2 linked regions of the Ferrimicrobium sp. genome follow. The protein of the gene in region 1 interacts with the protein of each later gene in a pairwise test. Links are inferred from orthologs where the notes say so. Each region holds a gene or a part of one and is shown on either strand. Other genes may lie near its edges.

Region 1 (8,554 bases):
AATGACAAATGCTGCCCCAGTCTCAGCAAGGTCGGCGACGAGCGTACCATCGAAGTCACGTACTACGGTGCCGAGAGGTACCCCAACCACCTGATCACGACCACCAGCACCATGCATCTTTTTCCCTTGGCCGTGAGCGCCATCGCCCGCGCGACGGAAAGGCTGGTCACGAAAGACAATTAACGACGCGAGCTGAGGGTCGACCTTCAGGATCACATCGCCACCCTTACCACCATCCCCACCATCAGGTCCGCCACGATCCACGTGCGCCTCGCGTCGGAATGAGACAGCCCCAGCTCCTCCGTTACCCCCCTTGACATGGACCTGCGCAGCATCTACGAACTCCGCCATCCTCACCTCGCTTACACCAATGAAGGCGGGGTCCATGACCCCGCCTTCTAGAATTCACTCACACCATCGTTGGCCCAAACAGTGCCGCTCGCGCTCACCCAAAAGAGCTGCCCTACCGGCATCCCAGACCCAATAAACATTTGTCCGTCTTCGTCTTGGGTTCGACACCAGTGACTCCATCAGTAGGGAATCTATCACCAGCGACTCCATCAAGCCCGGCTTGCCTGCGTCTATCTTGGCCACATCGCTGTTGCGCTGGAGCCATCGCCCCTAATGTCCCAGGGCTCTTAGTCGCGACAAACACTGCGTACTCGAAACTATCCGGCCCGCCGAGGACGTGGTCATAAAACGGCTAGTTGAGGGGATCCTCGATCGGCACCACTGAGACGACCTTACGACCCCGATGCTGCCCATACACCACTTGACCAAACTCCTTGGCAAACAGGGTATCATCGCTACCACGCCCTACATGGTCACCTGGGTAAAACTTCGTACCACGTTGGCGAACAAGAATCGATCCTGCCTGCACCGTTTGACCACCGTAGACCTTGATCCCTAATCGTTGGGCATTAGAGTCACGGCCGTTCTTAGTGGAACCACCACCCTTAGTCTTTGACATTATCTCCTCATTCTTTTTGTACTCACGCCTTTGTCGCTCACCTCAGAACCTGTGCAGAGTGGCGACTGGACATACTTCGGAGCCACGACAGCACCTCAGAGCAATTACTCCTCTGCAGTCGCTCAACCGAGCCGCGAGAGCTACTCGGCGACGATCGAGGTAATCCGCACTCGAGTGTACTTCTGGCGGTGACCAAAGTGCTTACGCTCGTTCGCCTTGGACTTGTAACGGAAACCAATGACCTTGGTCCCCTTTACCTCCTCGACTACCTCGCCGACTACCGATACACCGGCAAGTTCATCGGCACGAGCGAGCACTCGCTCATCGTCGACGAACAGTACTGGGCGCAGCGAGACTTCATCTCCGGCGGGGACGTCAAGACGCTCCACGAGAACCGTCCGACCCTCAAAAACCTTGGCTTGCTTTGAGCCTACATCAACAACTGCATACATATCGCTACTAGTATACGTCCTACTGGGTGATCATCGGGTCGATGACGTAGCCACTTCCGCCACAACTGGGGCAGACTTCCGAGAGCGCCTCAACAAGTCCTTCAGCGATGCGGTGCCGAGTCATCTGCACCAGGCCCAACTGCGACATCTCATACACATGGGTCTTGGTCTTATCGCGGGTAAGTGCGGCACGAAAAGCGCGCATGACATCCTCTCGATTCTGGGCCTCGATCATATCAACGAAGTCGATGACGATGATACCACCGATATCGCGAAGCCTCAGCTGACGCGCAATCTCCTCCACTGCTTCCAGGTTGTTCTTATGGATCGTCTCCTCGAGCGAAACGGTACCAACGTTGCGAGAGGTATTCACGTCGATAACCGTCAACGCCTCCGTTCGGTCGATCACAATCGACCCACCAGAGGGGAGCCAGACCTTGTGTTCAAGAACCTTCTGCAACTGCTCCCGAACATGAAATTGATCAAAAATCGCCAACTTCTCCGTGGCAGAGTCAAAGTACTCAACCCGATCAGCCAACTCTGGAGAAATCGCTGCGACATATCCAGCGATCTCCTGGTAGAGGGCAAGGTCATCGATAGTGACCCCACGGAACTCCCGGTTGAACTCCTCTCGGATCACCCGTACTGCCGAAGGTGGTTCACGGTAGAGAAGAGCGGGAGCATGTGCCGATTTGGTCATCTCCTCGATCTTCCTCCACGACTCCATCAAACTATCGACATCGCGCTTGAGCTCTTCCTTCGTGGATCCCTCAGCAGCCGTGCGCAGGATGACTCCAAAACCCTCAGGAGCAACATCATCGAGAATCCGACGGAGACGACGACGCTCATCATCAGGCAGCCGTTTAGAGATCCCAAAACTCCCGCCGCCTGGCAACAGGACGGCGAACCGTCCAGGTAACGAGACCTCCTGGGTCAGGCGCGCGCCTTTCTGAGCGATCGGATTCTTAACGACCTGACAGATCACCACCTGCTTTGGTCGCAGCAGTTGCTCGATCCGGACGTTGCGATCGAATGATTCGAGATCTTCGCGATCATAACGAACGTCACCACGATAGAGGACCGCATTCTTATTGGTACCAATGTCAACAAAGGCAGCCTCCATGCCAGGAAGCACGTTCGCCACTCGCCCAAGATAGATATTCCCACTGATATTGGACTGCGAGTCAGAGGCCCGAGACACAAAATGTTGAATAAGGGTTCGACCCTCGAGGATAGCTACCTGGGTAACATCTCCAGCGACATGAACCACCATCTGATACCGGCCGACCGGACGTCCATGTCGCTCGCGTGGTGCCCGCTGAGCAAACCGGCGTTTGATCTTCGCTCCTGCGTCAATTGTCTCCGCTACTTGACCTTGGATCTCCATCTCGACTGGCGCTTGAGCCTTCGTGGGACGCCGCCTCGACTGGGTTCGACGCGGAGGGTTGGTCGCCGTCGCATCCCCTGGCTGACGAGTTCGCGAACTTGCGCGCCGACCTGTCGAACGTTGGCTCTGAGCTGGCTTACTCTCGCTCGCCACTCCATCGGTACCGGACCCTACCGGGTTCGTTTCTTCCATTCAAAAACCTTTCAAAATTACTCATGCGAGCACTGCGGCACCCATCAAACGTTGGACGATGCCGGGAGTAACAACGCCGCACGGTAACGCACGCATGATTTAAAGCAGAATGAGCAGTGCCCCTATCCCGGCGGCATCTAACTCCGTCGAGGAGCGATAGTCGGTCTGTGACAATCAACTCAGTGGGCACGTACTGCAACATCTCACTCGCTAGTGTAGTAGCCCACTCAGAGGCGTCGATCGAAAGCCGACACCCCAATCGAAGGCGGCTATCCGTTCTTCTTCTTGGGTGGCGTCGTCACCGTGCCGGAGGTACCCGTGCCAGTCGTTCCTGCCTTGGAACTGCTCGTCGATTTGGCCGTTGTTGTCTGGTGATGCACGGGTGCATTCAATGCAACCGTAGAGCCAGCGGCGAGGTGCTTGAGGCCATAGGTCGGAGCTGCAACCGGATGATCCTTCAAGTACTGAAAGATCTGACGGACGACCGGCGCAGAGCCCGTGTCGCCGAAGCCGCCCTCCTTGATCACGACGACAACCACGTATTTGGGGTTCGGTTCGGGACCAAAGGCAACAAACCAGGCGTTGGGAACCTCTCCATGGACCGAGGCGGTGCCGGTCTTGCCAGCTAAGGTGTAGCTACTCTCTGGCCAGCCCAGGAAGATGCCATGAGCCGTTCCTAACGGGTTGGAGATAACTCCCTCGAAACCAGCAAGAATGGCCGCACGGACCGACGGGCTCAAAGGAACGTGTGCCGCCACCTTGGGAGCGAATCGCTTGACGAGGTTGCCGTTTCCGTTGACGATGCCTTCAGCGATCCTCGGCACATACCGGGTCCCACCATTGGCAAAAGTGGCATACGCGTTAGCCATCTGTAAAGGGGTGATCTCCGTCAAACCTTGGCCAAAGGACATCTCAAGTTGATCAGCCACATACCAAGTATCGTAGGGATACGCCTGAGGGTAGAGTCGGTGCAACTTCTTCCGAAGGGCCGGAGAATCGACCATTCCAGCCGCCTCACCCGGCAACGCAATGCCCGTTGGCGATCCCCAGCCGTATTTGGCGGCCATGTTTTGGATAGGCGTGGCGCCGAACTTGGACTGTTCGGTATAGAAACGATAACCCAGTGTATAGAAGAACACGTCATCGGAGGCACTGATCGCCGTGCTGATATCGATCGGGCCGAGGGTTTCACCGCCCGAGTTGTGCAGACTACAGAACGAGCCCGTACAGTTCGGTATCACAAAATGACCCGTATCATCGATAATGGTGGTAGGTGTCAACAAACCATCTTGGAGCGCAGCCGAGGAGGTCGCCAGCTTGAAGGTTGAACCCGGGGTGTAGACACCCGAGATCGCCCGATTCAATAACGGGTCACGTGAACTCGGTGCTGTGAGCTTGGCATAGTTGGCATAGGAGATCCCACCAACCCACTGGCTCGGCTGATAGGTCGGATACGAGGCCATCGCGAGCACCGATCCATCGTTCACATTCTCCACCACCGCGGCACCGGTAACATCGTTGGAGTAGCGACCAAAATAACTGTTGTAGCTCCCCTGGAGTTGATTGACCCGCTGCGCTAAAAGCTTATCGACATACTGCTGCAATGGGAGGGAGATGGTCAACTGAAGATCTCCACCCGGCTTCGCACGAGTTCGTGACGCAACCCCTACCTCCTGGCCATAGGAGTTGACGATGAGTTTCTCCTGGCCCGGGGTACCATGCAGGTACTTCTGATAACTCTCCTCGACGCCGGAGAGCCCGATCTGGTCACCAGGTGCATACCCCTTCGATGCGAGCTTTGCCAACTGTTGGGGGCTGATCGATCCCACATAGCCAAGCACATGCGCAGCTGTAGACCCATAGGGGTAGGTGCGCTGGGTCTCGAAGTTGGTGGTCACCCCCGGAAACTCGCTGCTGTGCTCGGCTACATAGAGTGCGGTAGCCTGGGAAATATTTGACCCAATCGGCGTCGGTACATAGGTCGAGTACTGCGAATTACGCAAGTCAGCGGCGACTTGGGTAACAGGGATCCCCAGCAACTTCGCCACCCTACCCTCCACCTTTGGGTGCAGCGATGCTTCATACTGCGACAACCCGAGGACATCAACCACGCGATTGCCCGCCAACACATTCTGTTCACGTGAAAGAATCAGGCCGCGAGGCGCTGGAACCGCTACGGTCCGAGTCGAGTTCTGGGCGGCCGCCTGCTGAAATGAGGGTGCCTCAAGCACCTGCAGTGCATAGAGACGAGCGACAAGACCGCCAAGGAGCGCCAATCCAGTCAGCCCGAGCAGACGAGCTCGGAAACTCAACGAGACTTTCTTTGATCCTTGGGGCACGACTACCTCCGTTCGAGCATCGGGGTCCGTTCCTGCGCTCCAAAGACCAACCGGCAAAGACCAAGCGCCACAACTGCGAGAACAAGATTGATTCCGCCCACGATGATCAACTCGTCGAGTGTTCTCGCCCGCAACGGATTGCCTAGGCCAAGCAGGTAGAGGACTAGGGAACTCAACCCCTCGCCAACGACGCTAGTAGCCCCAACTATGAGAATTTTGAGAGCAAGAGGACTTCCGGAATCCAGCCGTTCGATCTCACCAGCAAGATACCCCACCACACAAAGCACCAACGCTGAGATACCAAATGGAGTGGTGAGGAAGGAGTCGACCAACAGTCCAGCGAAGAATCCGGTCAGTGCTCCGATCTCTCTGCCCCGGTACACCCCCACGGCTGCAACCATGAGCATCACAAAATCCGGGTGTACCCCTAAAATGGTGAGGCCACCCGCCCCTGAACGCTGTATGACCACCGCCGTGAAGATCAACAGCGGCAACCCAAGCGCCCGTACCCACCTCACGAGCCAACTCCCGGGGTCCACTTCAACACCGCAACATACTGAAGAGCGGCATAGTCCACCAAAGGAACCGCGCGGATACTTTCTTGGAGGTCACCCGAGGGATTCGAAACCTGGGTGACGCGAACCGCTGGGATCCCGGGTGGGAACAACTCGCCCTGCAGGCCAGAGGTTACCAACACCGCACCACGCCGGATATGGGTACCAGGCACCACCAAGTTGATCGTCAACGACTCTCCAGTACCTTGACCAACCGCGGCACCCACCTGGCCCGACTTGGGGATCCGAACGCCTACCGTTGAAGTTGGGTCCGTGACCATCAACACCGTCGCAGTCGAAGGCGTCGTCTGCACCACCCGTCCTGCCAATCCAGCACCGCCCACCACTGGATTGCCTACCACGACGCCGTTCGCGCTACCACGGTCAATCACAAAGGTGAGCTGCAAGTTACTAGGGGTCATCTGGATGACCTCCGCGGGAATGGAGGCAAGGGTCGTAGCAAACGGCAATCTGGTCACCCGACTCAACTGCGTCAACGCGTGCAACGCTCCAAGATCCTCAAAATGCGAGCGCTCTATCGCCCCAAGCTTTGACTTGAGTTGGGCGATCTCACGCTGGTCCGAAGGGTAGTTCGCTATTCCGTGGTAGGCGTTCGCGAGCGGCCGAAAGACTGTGTCGATGGCCGACTTCGTCGGGTTCACCACATCAGCGACCACAACCTTGAGTGATCCAAAATGCATACGGGAAGCGTTAAAGTTGATCGTGATGAGCGAGACCGATAGCAGAATCAGAACAGCAAGTGTTGCCCTAGGTCGCTCAAGTAATCGTGACAAGTCGTTGGGAGACCTAACGTGACGAGGTAATCAAGACCTGTTTGAGCGCCTCAAACTCCTCCAGGCACTGGCCCGATCCAAGAGCAACGCACTGGAGTGGATTCTTTGCCACAACGATGGGCATACCCGTCTCCTCGTGGAGTCGTCGATCGAGTCCAGCCAATAACGCGCCACCACCGGTCAGCACAATGCCCTGGTCCATGATATCAGCGGCCAATTCAGGCGGCGTATTGTCGAGTGTGACCTTAACGGCATCGACGATCGCGTTGATCGGCTCAGAGATAGCTGCGCGGATCTCCTCAGTCGTTACCGAGATCGTCTTTGGCAAGCCCGTCACCAGATCACGACCCTTGATTTCAGCGCGCAACTCCTCCTCAAGTGGGTAGGCCGAAGCAAGTGTCATCTTGATCGATTCAGAGGTCCGCTCACCAAGCGCGACCGAGTACTGCTTCTTGATGTAGGCGATAATCGCCTCATCCATCTCATCGCCACCGACGCGGATAGAGCGGGAGGTAACAATCCCGCCGAGCGAGATCACAGCGACCTCAGTGGTACCACCGCCGATATCGACAACCATATTGCCAGCCGGCTCATGCACGGGCAACCCAGCCCCAATCGCCGCGGCCATCGGCTCCTCGATGATGTAGGCAGGTTTTCTTGCCCCCGCGTACTCAGCGGCCTCTTGGACCGCGCGACGCTCGACACCAGTGATGCCGCTCGGAACGCAGATGACCATACGCGGCTTACCCATCTTCGACTGGTTGACCTTGTGGATGAAGTAGCGAAGCATCTTCTCGCAGATCTCAAAGTCAGCGATCACGCCATCCTTGAGTGGCCGAATCGCCTGGATATTCGATGGGGTGCGTCCAATCATCCGCTTGGCCTCAGCACCAACCGCTAGTGGGCGACCATCCCTCACGTTGATGGCAACCACCGATGGCTCGTTAAGTACGATACCCTTACCGCGTACGTACACCAACGTGTTGGCGGTACCGAGATCGACGGCGATGTCTCTACCGAAAAGACCGCTGCTACTCTTTGCCATTTGACCTCCTAAAGATGGCGTCTCGCCTACGTGAGGCGAAACTCTGGGAAAAATAAACTGATTTCGCGTTCTGCTGCCGCGGGTGAGTCCGAACCGTGGATCAAGTTCTCATCCATGAGCATAGCAAGATCACCACGGATTGTGCCCGGCGCTGCCTGAGCCGAGTTCGTCGCTCCCATCATCGTTCTCACCATCTCCACAACTTGCGGGGGGCCTTCAACGATGCCTACGACAACTGGTCCTCTCGTGAGGAAAGCGATGAGATCCTGATAAAACGGCTTCTCGCTGTGCTCGGCATAGTGTTGGGCGACCAGTGAATTTGCCAATTGTCGCAGTTCAAGAGCGAGAAAGCGCAGCCCACGGCGCTCAAACCGACCGACGATCTCACCGATCAATCCGCGCTCAACAGCGTCTGGTTTTAGGATGATAAGGGTAGTAGCCATACGAATGGTACAGGCTACCGGCTCACGACTCATCACGCAGCAGCTTGGGAACATCTTTACACAAAACGGTACCACAGGCACAGTGCGAACCGGTGATCAGCACCAATCCGACCTCGAGTGAACTGAGCAATGCTCCCACCGACCGGAGTTCAGCGGACCAATCGAGAATGCGCGCATCCGGATACACCTTCTCGGCGGCGGCACGCAAGATGGTAGGCGCAACCCCGCAATCGAGTAAGCCAAGAGCAACGACACCTGGAAGCGCCAACGCCGTCAAGAACTCATACGGATCCCGCCCATGGCTCATGCCAAAGACAATCCCAATGGGATGCTCTCGGCCAAAAGCCTCAAGTAACGTCGTCCCGAGGACCGCAGCCG
Region 2 (8,677 bases), on another replicon or contig:
TGAGCAAGTGGAACGCCGGACGGGTATTGAGTTGCGCTCAGAGGTCAGACTCGTCGGGTTTTCATAAGACCGAAAGGGAACCGCGTGACAGGAGGCAGCGATCGCAGAGACAATCAGGTCAAACGAGAGGCTCGATTGCACGTGTTACGCCACCTTTATCTCGCACATCGCAGTGGAGATCACCAACGACATGGATGGGCACCCTACCTGGCACTGGCCGCGAGGTGGTAGGTACACCCATGCCCAAACCTCAAGGTGTTCGCCAGCCAGCACGGCCCTGGAGATCGATGGTAGTGGCGGTCGTGGTGTTTGTAGTCGTGGTGGGCGCTGGCTGGCTCTACGCAGGACCGGTTCTACGCATTCGCTCGGTGACCGTTCTAGGTGGCACCGAAACCGAACGCCAGGCGGCGGTCGAACAGCTAAGCGAACGATTGGGCGGCCACCATGTCTGGTCGGTATCGACCCACGATGTCGACACTGGCCTCATGCTCCGGAACAGCCTCCATGGAGAGGTCCGTCTCCGCGCATGGGCCATCCGTTGGCCCTCTTCCTTGGAGGTAGAACTCTCCAGTCGGCTTCCCGAGGGCTATCTCGGAGACGGGTATGGGGTGACCAGTGCGGGTATCGTCATCTTGGCGCACTCCCCAAGACCGGGACGTTCGATCTCTTTATGTCCGCTCGTTCTGCGCACGCTGTCAGTGAGCTGTCCGTGGAGGCCCCAAGTCGGTGATGAGATACCGCTGCGATTGGCTACGGTGGTAGCGGCCATCGAGTCCGAGCACCTTCCCTCGTTGGGTGGTCAAACGACGGCGGTCTTTGCGCTGCATGGATCCGGAATTGTATTACGGTTGGGTGATTCTGTCGAATGTTTGCTGGGGCGAGGTCTTCATGCCCTCGCGGAGGTGAGCGCTTGTGGGCTCTTCGCCGCACCGGGGGCAGTTGTCGACGTGATTAACCCAAATAGTCCAGCGGTTCTCTTCAACGATCGTGTAGGCTAGTCAAATTCAGAGGTAGCGCAGAGGGTTATGCGACGAGCTGCCCGAATTTTATGTAATTGGAGGCCGTGTGGTGGTTCGAGCCAAGGTGCAGCGGAGGTGGGACGCGAGATGAGTGACGCGCAGAATTACATCGCCGTGATCAAAGTCGTCGGTGTCGGTGGTGGCGGCGGCAATGCCGTGAATCGGATGATTGAGGCTGGTCTCAAGGGTGTTGAGTTCATCGCGATCAACACCGACGCGCAGGCATTGTTGATGAGCGACGCTGATATTCGGCTCGATATTGGACGCCAGCTCACCCGTGGGCTCGGTGCAGGTTCGAACCCTGATATTGGGCGCTCGGCAGCTCAGGAACATAAGGATGAGATCCAGGAGGCACTCACCGGTGCTGACATGGTCTTTATCACCGCCGGCGAGGGTGGTGGCACAGGGACCGGTGGTGCCCCGGTCGTTGCGGAGATCGCTAGAGGGATTGGCGCGCTCACGATCGGTGTGGTCACACGACCCTTTGGCTTTGAGGGTAAGCGCCGAGCGACCCAGGCTGACGAGGGTATTGAGCGCCTGCGTGAGCATGTCGACACGCTGATCGTGATACCAAATGATCGGCTCTTGACGATCGCAAATGAGAAGACCTCAATGATCGCAGCTTTCCGGATGGCTGATGATATCTTGTTGTCAGGAGTCAAGGGGATTACCGATCTCATCACGACTCCGGGTGTCATCAACACCGACTTTGCCGACGTGCGGGCCATCATGGCCTCTGCGGGCACGGCCATCATGGGTATTGGTATCGCCAGTGGTGAGAACCGCGCGACGACGGCTGCGCGCAATGCGATCACCTCGCCGCTCTTTGAGACCTCGATCGATGGTGCGCAAGGTATCCTGCTGAACGTCGCTGGCGGCACTGATCTCGGTATTTTCGAGTTGAATGAGGCCGCCAATATCATCCAAAATGCTGCCTCAAGCGATGCCCTCATCATCGTCGGTAGTGTGATCGATGAGTCCATGGAGGACGAGGTCAAAGTGACGGTCATCGCTGCTGGCTTCGACGTCTGGGGAGAGGATACGCCAAAGCTTCGGGTTACGCCTCCACCTCCTAGTGAAGAACTTGATTTTGGCGTACCGGTGGTACCCCAAGAGCCAGTGCCGACTGAAGTCAACACGGATCCGGAGGATCCAGACGACGGCGACGTACCCTTCTTTCTCCGCTGATGATCGCGCTCTCGCTCCGTGAGAGTGGCGTGAGAGTGGCGTTCACCGATCGCATGGATGTCCCCTCTGAGGCCCTCGCGTTGATCGGTGGTGGTGGTCCACTGGCGCAACTGCAACAGGTTCACAGTGCAAGAGTGGTGGCCATCGACGACACCCTGGGCGAACCTGGGGCCGTTGAGGCGGATGGAATCTATGTTCCTGCTGGACACCATGCTCTGGCCGCCATCCGGACGGCAGACTGTCTCCCACTCGTGGTGGCCAACCGTAAGGGTGATGCCGTTGCCCTCCATGTCGGGTGGAGAGGGTTGGCCGCTGGAGTCGTCGAGGCGGGCCTCGCGCACCTTGGTGGTGATGGCCTCGTAGCGGTGATCGGCCCCCATATTCGATCTTGCTGTTACGAATTCCGTGGACCCGAGCGTTACGTGGTCGCTCACCGTTTCGGCGAGTCGAGTTTTGTGGGAGATAATCTCTCACTCGAGTCAGCCCTGTCGGGTCTCCTTGTGCAGCAGCGTGTTCGAGAGGTGCATTCAGTCGGTCACTGTACATTCTGTAATGATGCGTACCACTCCTATCGTCGCGATGGTACTGGTGAGCGTCAAATGACCTACGTCGGCGCTGGTGGCCACTGATGCCCGCCTACGAGCAGGTTGGGGAACGCTTGGCTGCGGTGAGAGACGAGATACGGCGTCATGGCGGTTCGGATGCGGTTCGGATCGTTGCGGTGACCAAGACCCATCCAGTCGAAGCGGTAGTGAGCGCGCTCGATGCTGGCTTGACCGATGTTGGTGAAAATTACGCGGAGGAGTTGGCGTCGAAGGCAGTCCAAGCTGAGCGTCTTGGCCTTCGGCCCCGCTGGCATTATCTGGGTGCTATTCAGCGGCGACGCCTCAAACTCATTTGTCAATATGCATCGGTGATCGAGACGATTTCGCGACCCTCCGAACTTGAGGGGTTGGCCAAACTCGATTATCGCGGTGACGTACTCATTCAGGTCGCTCCTCCAGGGCACCATGAGGGGCGCAACGGTGCCCAAGTCGACGAGGTCGCATCATTGCTGGCACTCGGTCGTGATCTCGAGGTTCGTGTGATCGGTTTGATGGGTATGGCGCTCCCCGGTACGGAGGAACAGACTCGGCGATACTTCGAGAGCGTCCGTCGTCTCGGGCAAGATTTGGGAATTCGGGAATATTCTATGGGAATGTCCGCCGATTACCAGGTGGCGGTCGCTCAGGGTGCTACTATGGTGCGGTTAGGTAGTGTTTTATTCGGGGCACGTGGTCAAGAGCGTGCTACGATAGAGCGTTAACGAGTGGGGTAGGAGGACAAATGCCGGGATTGAAGCGTGCGCTTGCGTGGCTAGGGATAACTGAGGACGACGAGATGGACGGAGAGGTTACCGATCTTGAAGGGTCGGTTCCACCAGTCTATGAACGGCGCGAGCAGGCTCCCCGCGTTCAGGTGGTCTCTGGCGGTGTCTCCAACGTGGCCGAGCAGCCTCGGGAGGATCCCCAAGAACATCGTGCCGCCGTGCTTCGCCCCTTTAATCCGCAGCCAGAGCGAGCAAAGATCCACCTCGTGCTTCCCACGAAATACGCCGATGTGCAGGAGATCGGCGATCGGATGAAATCTGATCAACCGGTGATTATTAATCTCGAGGGTGTGGATCGTGACCTGCGTCGCCGAATTATCGACTTCTCCTCAGGGCTTACCTACGCATTGGGTGGTAAAGTGAAGGAGATAAGTACGAGTGTGTATCTGCTCTCGCCGGCTCGTGTCGAGGTGGCCGATGAGGAGATGTTTCGCATGCGTCAGCGTACGGTAGCGAAGGGAGTTGGCCTGCATGGGTCTTAATGGGATCATCGTCGAACTACTAGAGCTCTATGTCATTGTGATCGTGCTCTATGTGGTCATGACGTGGTTCCCGGTTACGAACCCGGGTGGGCCGATGGATCGTTTCCGTTTCTTGCTCACCCGCCTATCGGAGCCGGTATTAAATCCGATTCGTAGGTTGATTCCGTCGGTGGGGGGTAGCTCGATTCGCTTCGACTTCGCGCCTCTCATCGTTATTTTGCTGATCGAGTTGATTTTGATCCCAATAGTCAGCCGGATCTAAGGTCGAAGCTGACTTCAATCGATAGATAACCTAGCAGCCACTGATTCGTTCCGATGGTGAGCGGTGGTGTGAGTGCTCGTAAGGGAGGGGTGCTGTGGACGCAAGTGCAGTCGATGCGCAAAAGATTCGCGAGGTAGAGTTTCGCGAGCGCATGAGAGGCTATCACCAAGAGGATGTGGACGAGTTTCTTGAGCAGGTAGCCAAGGGTGTTGAGGTACTTGAGACCCAACTCAGTCAGGCACGAGAGGAGCTCGCACGGCTCAAGGCAAATCCTCCTGCGGTCACGAGTAGTGGCGTACCTGCCGGTGGTGAGTTTGGCGATGACGTCATTCAAAGGACGCTGATTGTAGCACAGAAGGCAGCCGACCAGCTTCGCAGTGATGCGGAAAACGAGGCGCGCGAGATTCGCGCAGAGGCACAGCGCCAGGCAGAGCGTATTTTGGGTGAGGCGAGGACCACATCCAGACTCATCGAAGAGGAACGGCGCAAGAACTTGCTGGAGGAGCTCACACAGTTGGAGGGCGAGTTTGCTCGACGACAGGAACAGTTAGCGAATATCGTCAGCCGGGACCGTGCCGTTCGTCAAAGGATCACTGACGAGATCGGCGGTTTGTTATCGTTGGTGCGAGCCGCTGAGGTTCCCACTGGTGAGTCGCTCGCCACGACGGCGGCGCCAGGCGGCCTTCGTCCACGCGAGTTCGATGATGCTGAAGTTGAGGAACCGGCAACTGTCGCAGAGGTGCGTAATGTTGCGGACCTCCAAAATGGTGCAGATAGCACGCGGTATCAGCTTGCCGATGTGCCTTCGCAACCGGAGGAGCAGCACCCCGTTCAGGAGTTCGTGTTCGGTCATGACTTGAGCGGTGATGCTGCCGACGACGAACCCTTCATGCTCTGGCGCCAAGACGATTAATTCGGATCAATGGGTCGGGTCGTCGTGATCTGGTGCTCGGCTGTCCTGTAGCAGCACTACTGGTCGCAATTAGGCACCACTCGATCCTGATCTGGTCCTTGCCCGGTGCGAGTTGGGTACGATTTCCCGTTGGCTTCGATTCCCCGTTGGCTTCGATCCCCGGTGCAGTGTCGAGGCTCGACAGCGGTAGACGATCTCGCTGAGTCGGTACGGCGGTGTCAGGACCGGTGGCGGTATCGAGATGACCGAACAACGGGTCTTGTGCGCATCGGGATGTTAACACCTGGCGATCGAGGTAGTCTCCGACCAGCAGTATCATCACACCGACTCACAGTATGGTGCCGGTCAGCGCCGTTGGTTGGATCAGTTGCTCCGCCGTGGGGACTGTATGGTCGCGTGAATGCGATACAGCAGATGCGCGAGTCGGCGTGATTCGGTAAGGCTCCATGAGGGCTCGTGTCCGTTGGAGAAGGATGCAAAAACCTCGTCGACCATCGCTTGGTAGGGGTCACAGCCAGCGACGGCATGGTTTGTTACCTCACGGTTGGTCGTAACCGTCCAGGTCGTATCCTCAAGTCGAGGCGTGCAGACATGGTCCATCTCAATGGTTGCCTCACGGGTGAGAATGCGCAAGGCCTGTGACTCCCCGGTGATGAAGGAGGTGGTGAAGGTTGCGGCCACGCCACCGTCATAGGACAACAGGGCTTCGAGCGTGAGGTCAACCGGGTGTTCCTGCTCGGATGGCATTACGGTTGTCCAGATGTCTCTGGGCTCTGCACCCAGCAGCGAGATGATAGGGTAGATGGCGTAAATGCCGACATCGAAAAGGGAACCACCGCCGCGCGTAGCGTCAAGTCGATAGCCAGACAGTGGCGTTAAAGTGCCGGTAAACGTTGTTTGTACATTGATGACGGGACCGTAGCTACCGGCGGCGACCTGGCTGAGTACGGCACGGAGTCTCGGGTGATAGGAGCTCATGAAGGCCTCGCTGACCAGTATTCCGGTGTCAGCGAGCAGGTTGTCGAGGCGTGCGTAGTCGCCTTCGGTGAAGAACAACGGTTTTTCGCATAGTACGTGTTTGCCTGCTTCCACGGCGCGCTGGATGTAGGCGAAATGGAGATCGTTGGGGAGCGGGAGGTAGATCGCTTCCACCTCAGGGTCAGCGAGCATGGTGGCATAATCCCGATAGTGAGTTTCATCGGTGGTGAGCACCTGCGATGCGGTGGACAAAGACCGCGTGGTCCCTCCAAGAAGTCGCGTCCATGGGGAGCGCCGAAGAGCAGGTATCACTCCAGCCTGGGCGACATAACTGCCGAGACCACAGACGGCGACGTTCACCGTGGTGTGAGGGTCTGGATGCTGCCGAGCGCACTTGAGCGATGCGCAAGTTCGAGGACGCCGACGACCTCGCGTACCTGACCCGGCTGGACGGCGAGTGGTGTGCCAACCAGGAGGTGGTCGGCCAAGTCGCGGTGAAAGCCAAAAGTATCGGGAGGCAGTAACGCTGGGTGATAGTGACTGAGCCGTCCTGGTCCTTCGTAGAGGGCGACTTGGAGAGCGACAGGCGCCTCCGCGTAGTGATAACGATCAACCTGGTAGCCGGTTACCGGTGCCACACGTGGCTGCTCAAACGGCATGTAGTTGCCCACAATGGTACCCTCAGTGCCCTGTACGTAGAACTTGGGCCGCCGGAAACCGTCGAGTTCGCTTTGGAAGAAGGTGGCCTCTCTTCCGCCAGTGAACTGCAGATGAATGCGTAGTTGGTCCAGATTTGTCATCTCGTGCCAACGAGATTTGTGTCCGAAGGCGAAGATGCGTTCAGGTGCAGTCCCATAGAGTTGGTGAATCCAGTCGATGTGATGTGCACCCCAATCGTAGGCGAGCCCGCCGGATACGGTTGCATCGGAGTGCCAAGCGCGACAGGGGTGGTCAAAACCGCCAACTGAGGTTTCGATGTTGAACACGTCTCCAATGACTCCGCGGTCGAGAAGATCCACGAGGGTACGGTAGTCCTGGTCCCAGCGGCGGTTCTGGTGGACGGTGAGGACTCGTTCGTTGCTTTCGGCGACGTCGATGAGCTTGTCGGCTTCATCAGTGGTGAGGCAGAGAGGTTTTTCGACCACCACGTGCTTACCACCCTCCAGTGCCTGCAGCGCCAAATCGAAGTGGGTGTTAGGTGGAGTAGCGATGATGGCGATGTCGGTGATGGAATCACGGAACATTTCAGCGGCGCTACGGTAGCCGATCAGATTTGGGAAGTCCTGTTGTGCCTGAGTGAGCCGAGCAGGGTTGGCATCAACTGCGGTGACGAGCTGGAGTCCCGGAGTTTCCTGGGCACCGGTGCCATGATAGAGCCCCATGCCGCCATAGGGTCCATAACCGATCACCCCAATGCCGAGCGTGTCATGCTTGCGTGATGGAGGCGTCGCAATCAGCAGTTCCATCGTGCGTTCGAGCCAGGAATGACTGCCGGCAAGGGCTTCGAGGTCGAGGCCAATGATCGTCAATTGACCCTTGCCGAGCGTTTGCTGACTTGCGACTACATGATCACTGAGCGCAATGTTGACCGTCAAAAGCGTGGTGGCATCATCGGGTGGGGTGAAGGTGGTGATGGCGGTTCGAACGGAGAACTCATCTGGGGTACGCGTTAACGGGCTGAACGCGTGATTGGGTGTGACCATCCACTCACCCCATGGGGCGGCCTTCTGATGACGATAGTTGGGTAGTGATTGGAGTAGCTTCGCACCGTGGAGTTGGTTGATAAGAACAAAAACACTTGCGCCCTCTTGGATGGCACGCAATGCCGATGGTGTCAGTGTCTCCGGCTCAACGAGTACAGCAGGCTGGCCAAAGGAGAGAGCATCTGGGGAGTCAAGGACCTGGACGCCTTTTCGCCAGCTTGCTCGTTCCAGTAGGGCTATGGTTGATCGTTGGTTTGCTGGTACCATCATGGGATTATCCTCTCAAGGGTTGCTCTAGCATTCAGGTTTGTCAACGCCGGGGATAGGTAAAGGCTTCCCGAGACACCCAGTTAGGTTCTACCGTGTGGGCCTCGGTTGTAGCTACGCCGAGGCGAGTTCGCTCGTGATCACGATCGTGAGTCCATCCAATTCGAGGGTGGTGGATCTAGTCGAGGTCACCTCGTCACGGACGACCTCAAGCGTAGCTGCAAGGGTTTGGGCGGTAATGTCGGCCGCGTGCGCCCCAAGTGCCTTGCTGAGCCGGTGGTTCGGATCTGCTAGGCCGATAAGGAGGTCGATTCGGTCGCTGACGTCATAGCCTGAGTCCTTGCGGTGTTGTTGGATCGCACGGATGAGATCGCGAGCAAGACCCTCGAGTTCGAGGGACTCGTCGGTGATGAGATCCAGTGCGACGACCGTCGTTCGGTCGTCGAGGACACGCATGGAGCTAGGATCGGTTGGTTCGAGGGTGAGCGAGTACTCG

The links.
Region 2: the proteins of M7Q83_RS01480 (region 1) and ftsZ interact in binary tests that used the Escherichia coli proteins (3 or more experiments, as listed by UniProt). The link is inferred for Ferrimicrobium sp. from one-to-one orthologs.

Annotation. Positions count from the first base shown.
Region 1 is NZ_DAHXOI010000001.1:328,263-336,816, reverse strand. Bases 5,718-8,554 are described here. They hold M7Q83_RS01480 (rod shape-determining protein), read right to left. Parts: upstream 7,734-8,554; coding sequence 6,702-7,733; downstream 5,718-6,701. Other genes in these bases: M7Q83_RS01470 (Mur ligase family protein), read right to left, coding at 8,199-8,554; ndk (nucleoside-diphosphate kinase), read right to left, coding at 7,760-8,176; mreC (rod shape-determining protein MreC), read right to left, coding at 5,855-6,595; mreD (rod shape-determining protein MreD), read right to left, coding at 5,718-5,858. Also shown: GTPase ObgE, read right to left, coding at 1-387; rpmA (50S ribosomal protein L27), read right to left, coding at 704-970; rplU (50S ribosomal protein L21), read right to left, coding at 1,111-1,422; M7Q83_RS01500 (Rne/Rng family ribonuclease), read right to left, coding at 1,442-3,001; mrdA (penicillin-binding protein 2), read right to left, coding at 3,271-5,313; more of mreD, read right to left, coding at 5,343-5,717. UniProt on the Escherichia coli protein: Forms membrane-associated dynamic filaments that are essential for cell shape determination. Acts by regulating cell wall synthesis and cell elongation, and thus cell shape.
Region 2 is NZ_DAHXOI010000009.1:61,930-70,606, forward strand. Bases 197-3,156 are described here. They hold ftsZ (cell division protein FtsZ), read left to right. Parts: upstream 197-1,106; coding sequence 1,107-2,207; downstream 2,208-3,156. Other genes in these bases: M7Q83_RS07830 (hypothetical protein), read left to right, coding at 240-998; M7Q83_RS07840 (polyphenol oxidase family protein), read left to right, coding at 2,243-2,836; M7Q83_RS07845 (alanine racemase), read left to right, coding at 2,836-3,156. In the rest of the region: murB (UDP-N-acetylmuramate dehydrogenase), read left to right, coding at 1-67; more of M7Q83_RS07845, read left to right, coding at 3,157-3,513; M7Q83_RS07850 (cell division protein SepF), read left to right, coding at 3,534-4,058; M7Q83_RS07855 (YggT family protein), read left to right, coding at 4,048-4,320; M7Q83_RS07860 (DivIVA domain-containing protein), read left to right, coding at 4,415-5,233; M7Q83_RS07865 (Gfo/Idh/MocA family oxidoreductase), read right to left, coding at 5,597-6,571; M7Q83_RS07870 (Gfo/Idh/MocA family oxidoreductase), read right to left, coding at 6,568-8,184; ileS (isoleucine--tRNA ligase), read right to left, coding at 8,296-8,677. UniProt on the Escherichia coli protein: Essential cell division protein that forms a contractile ring structure (Z ring) at the future cell division site. The regulation of the ring assembly controls the timing and the location of cell division.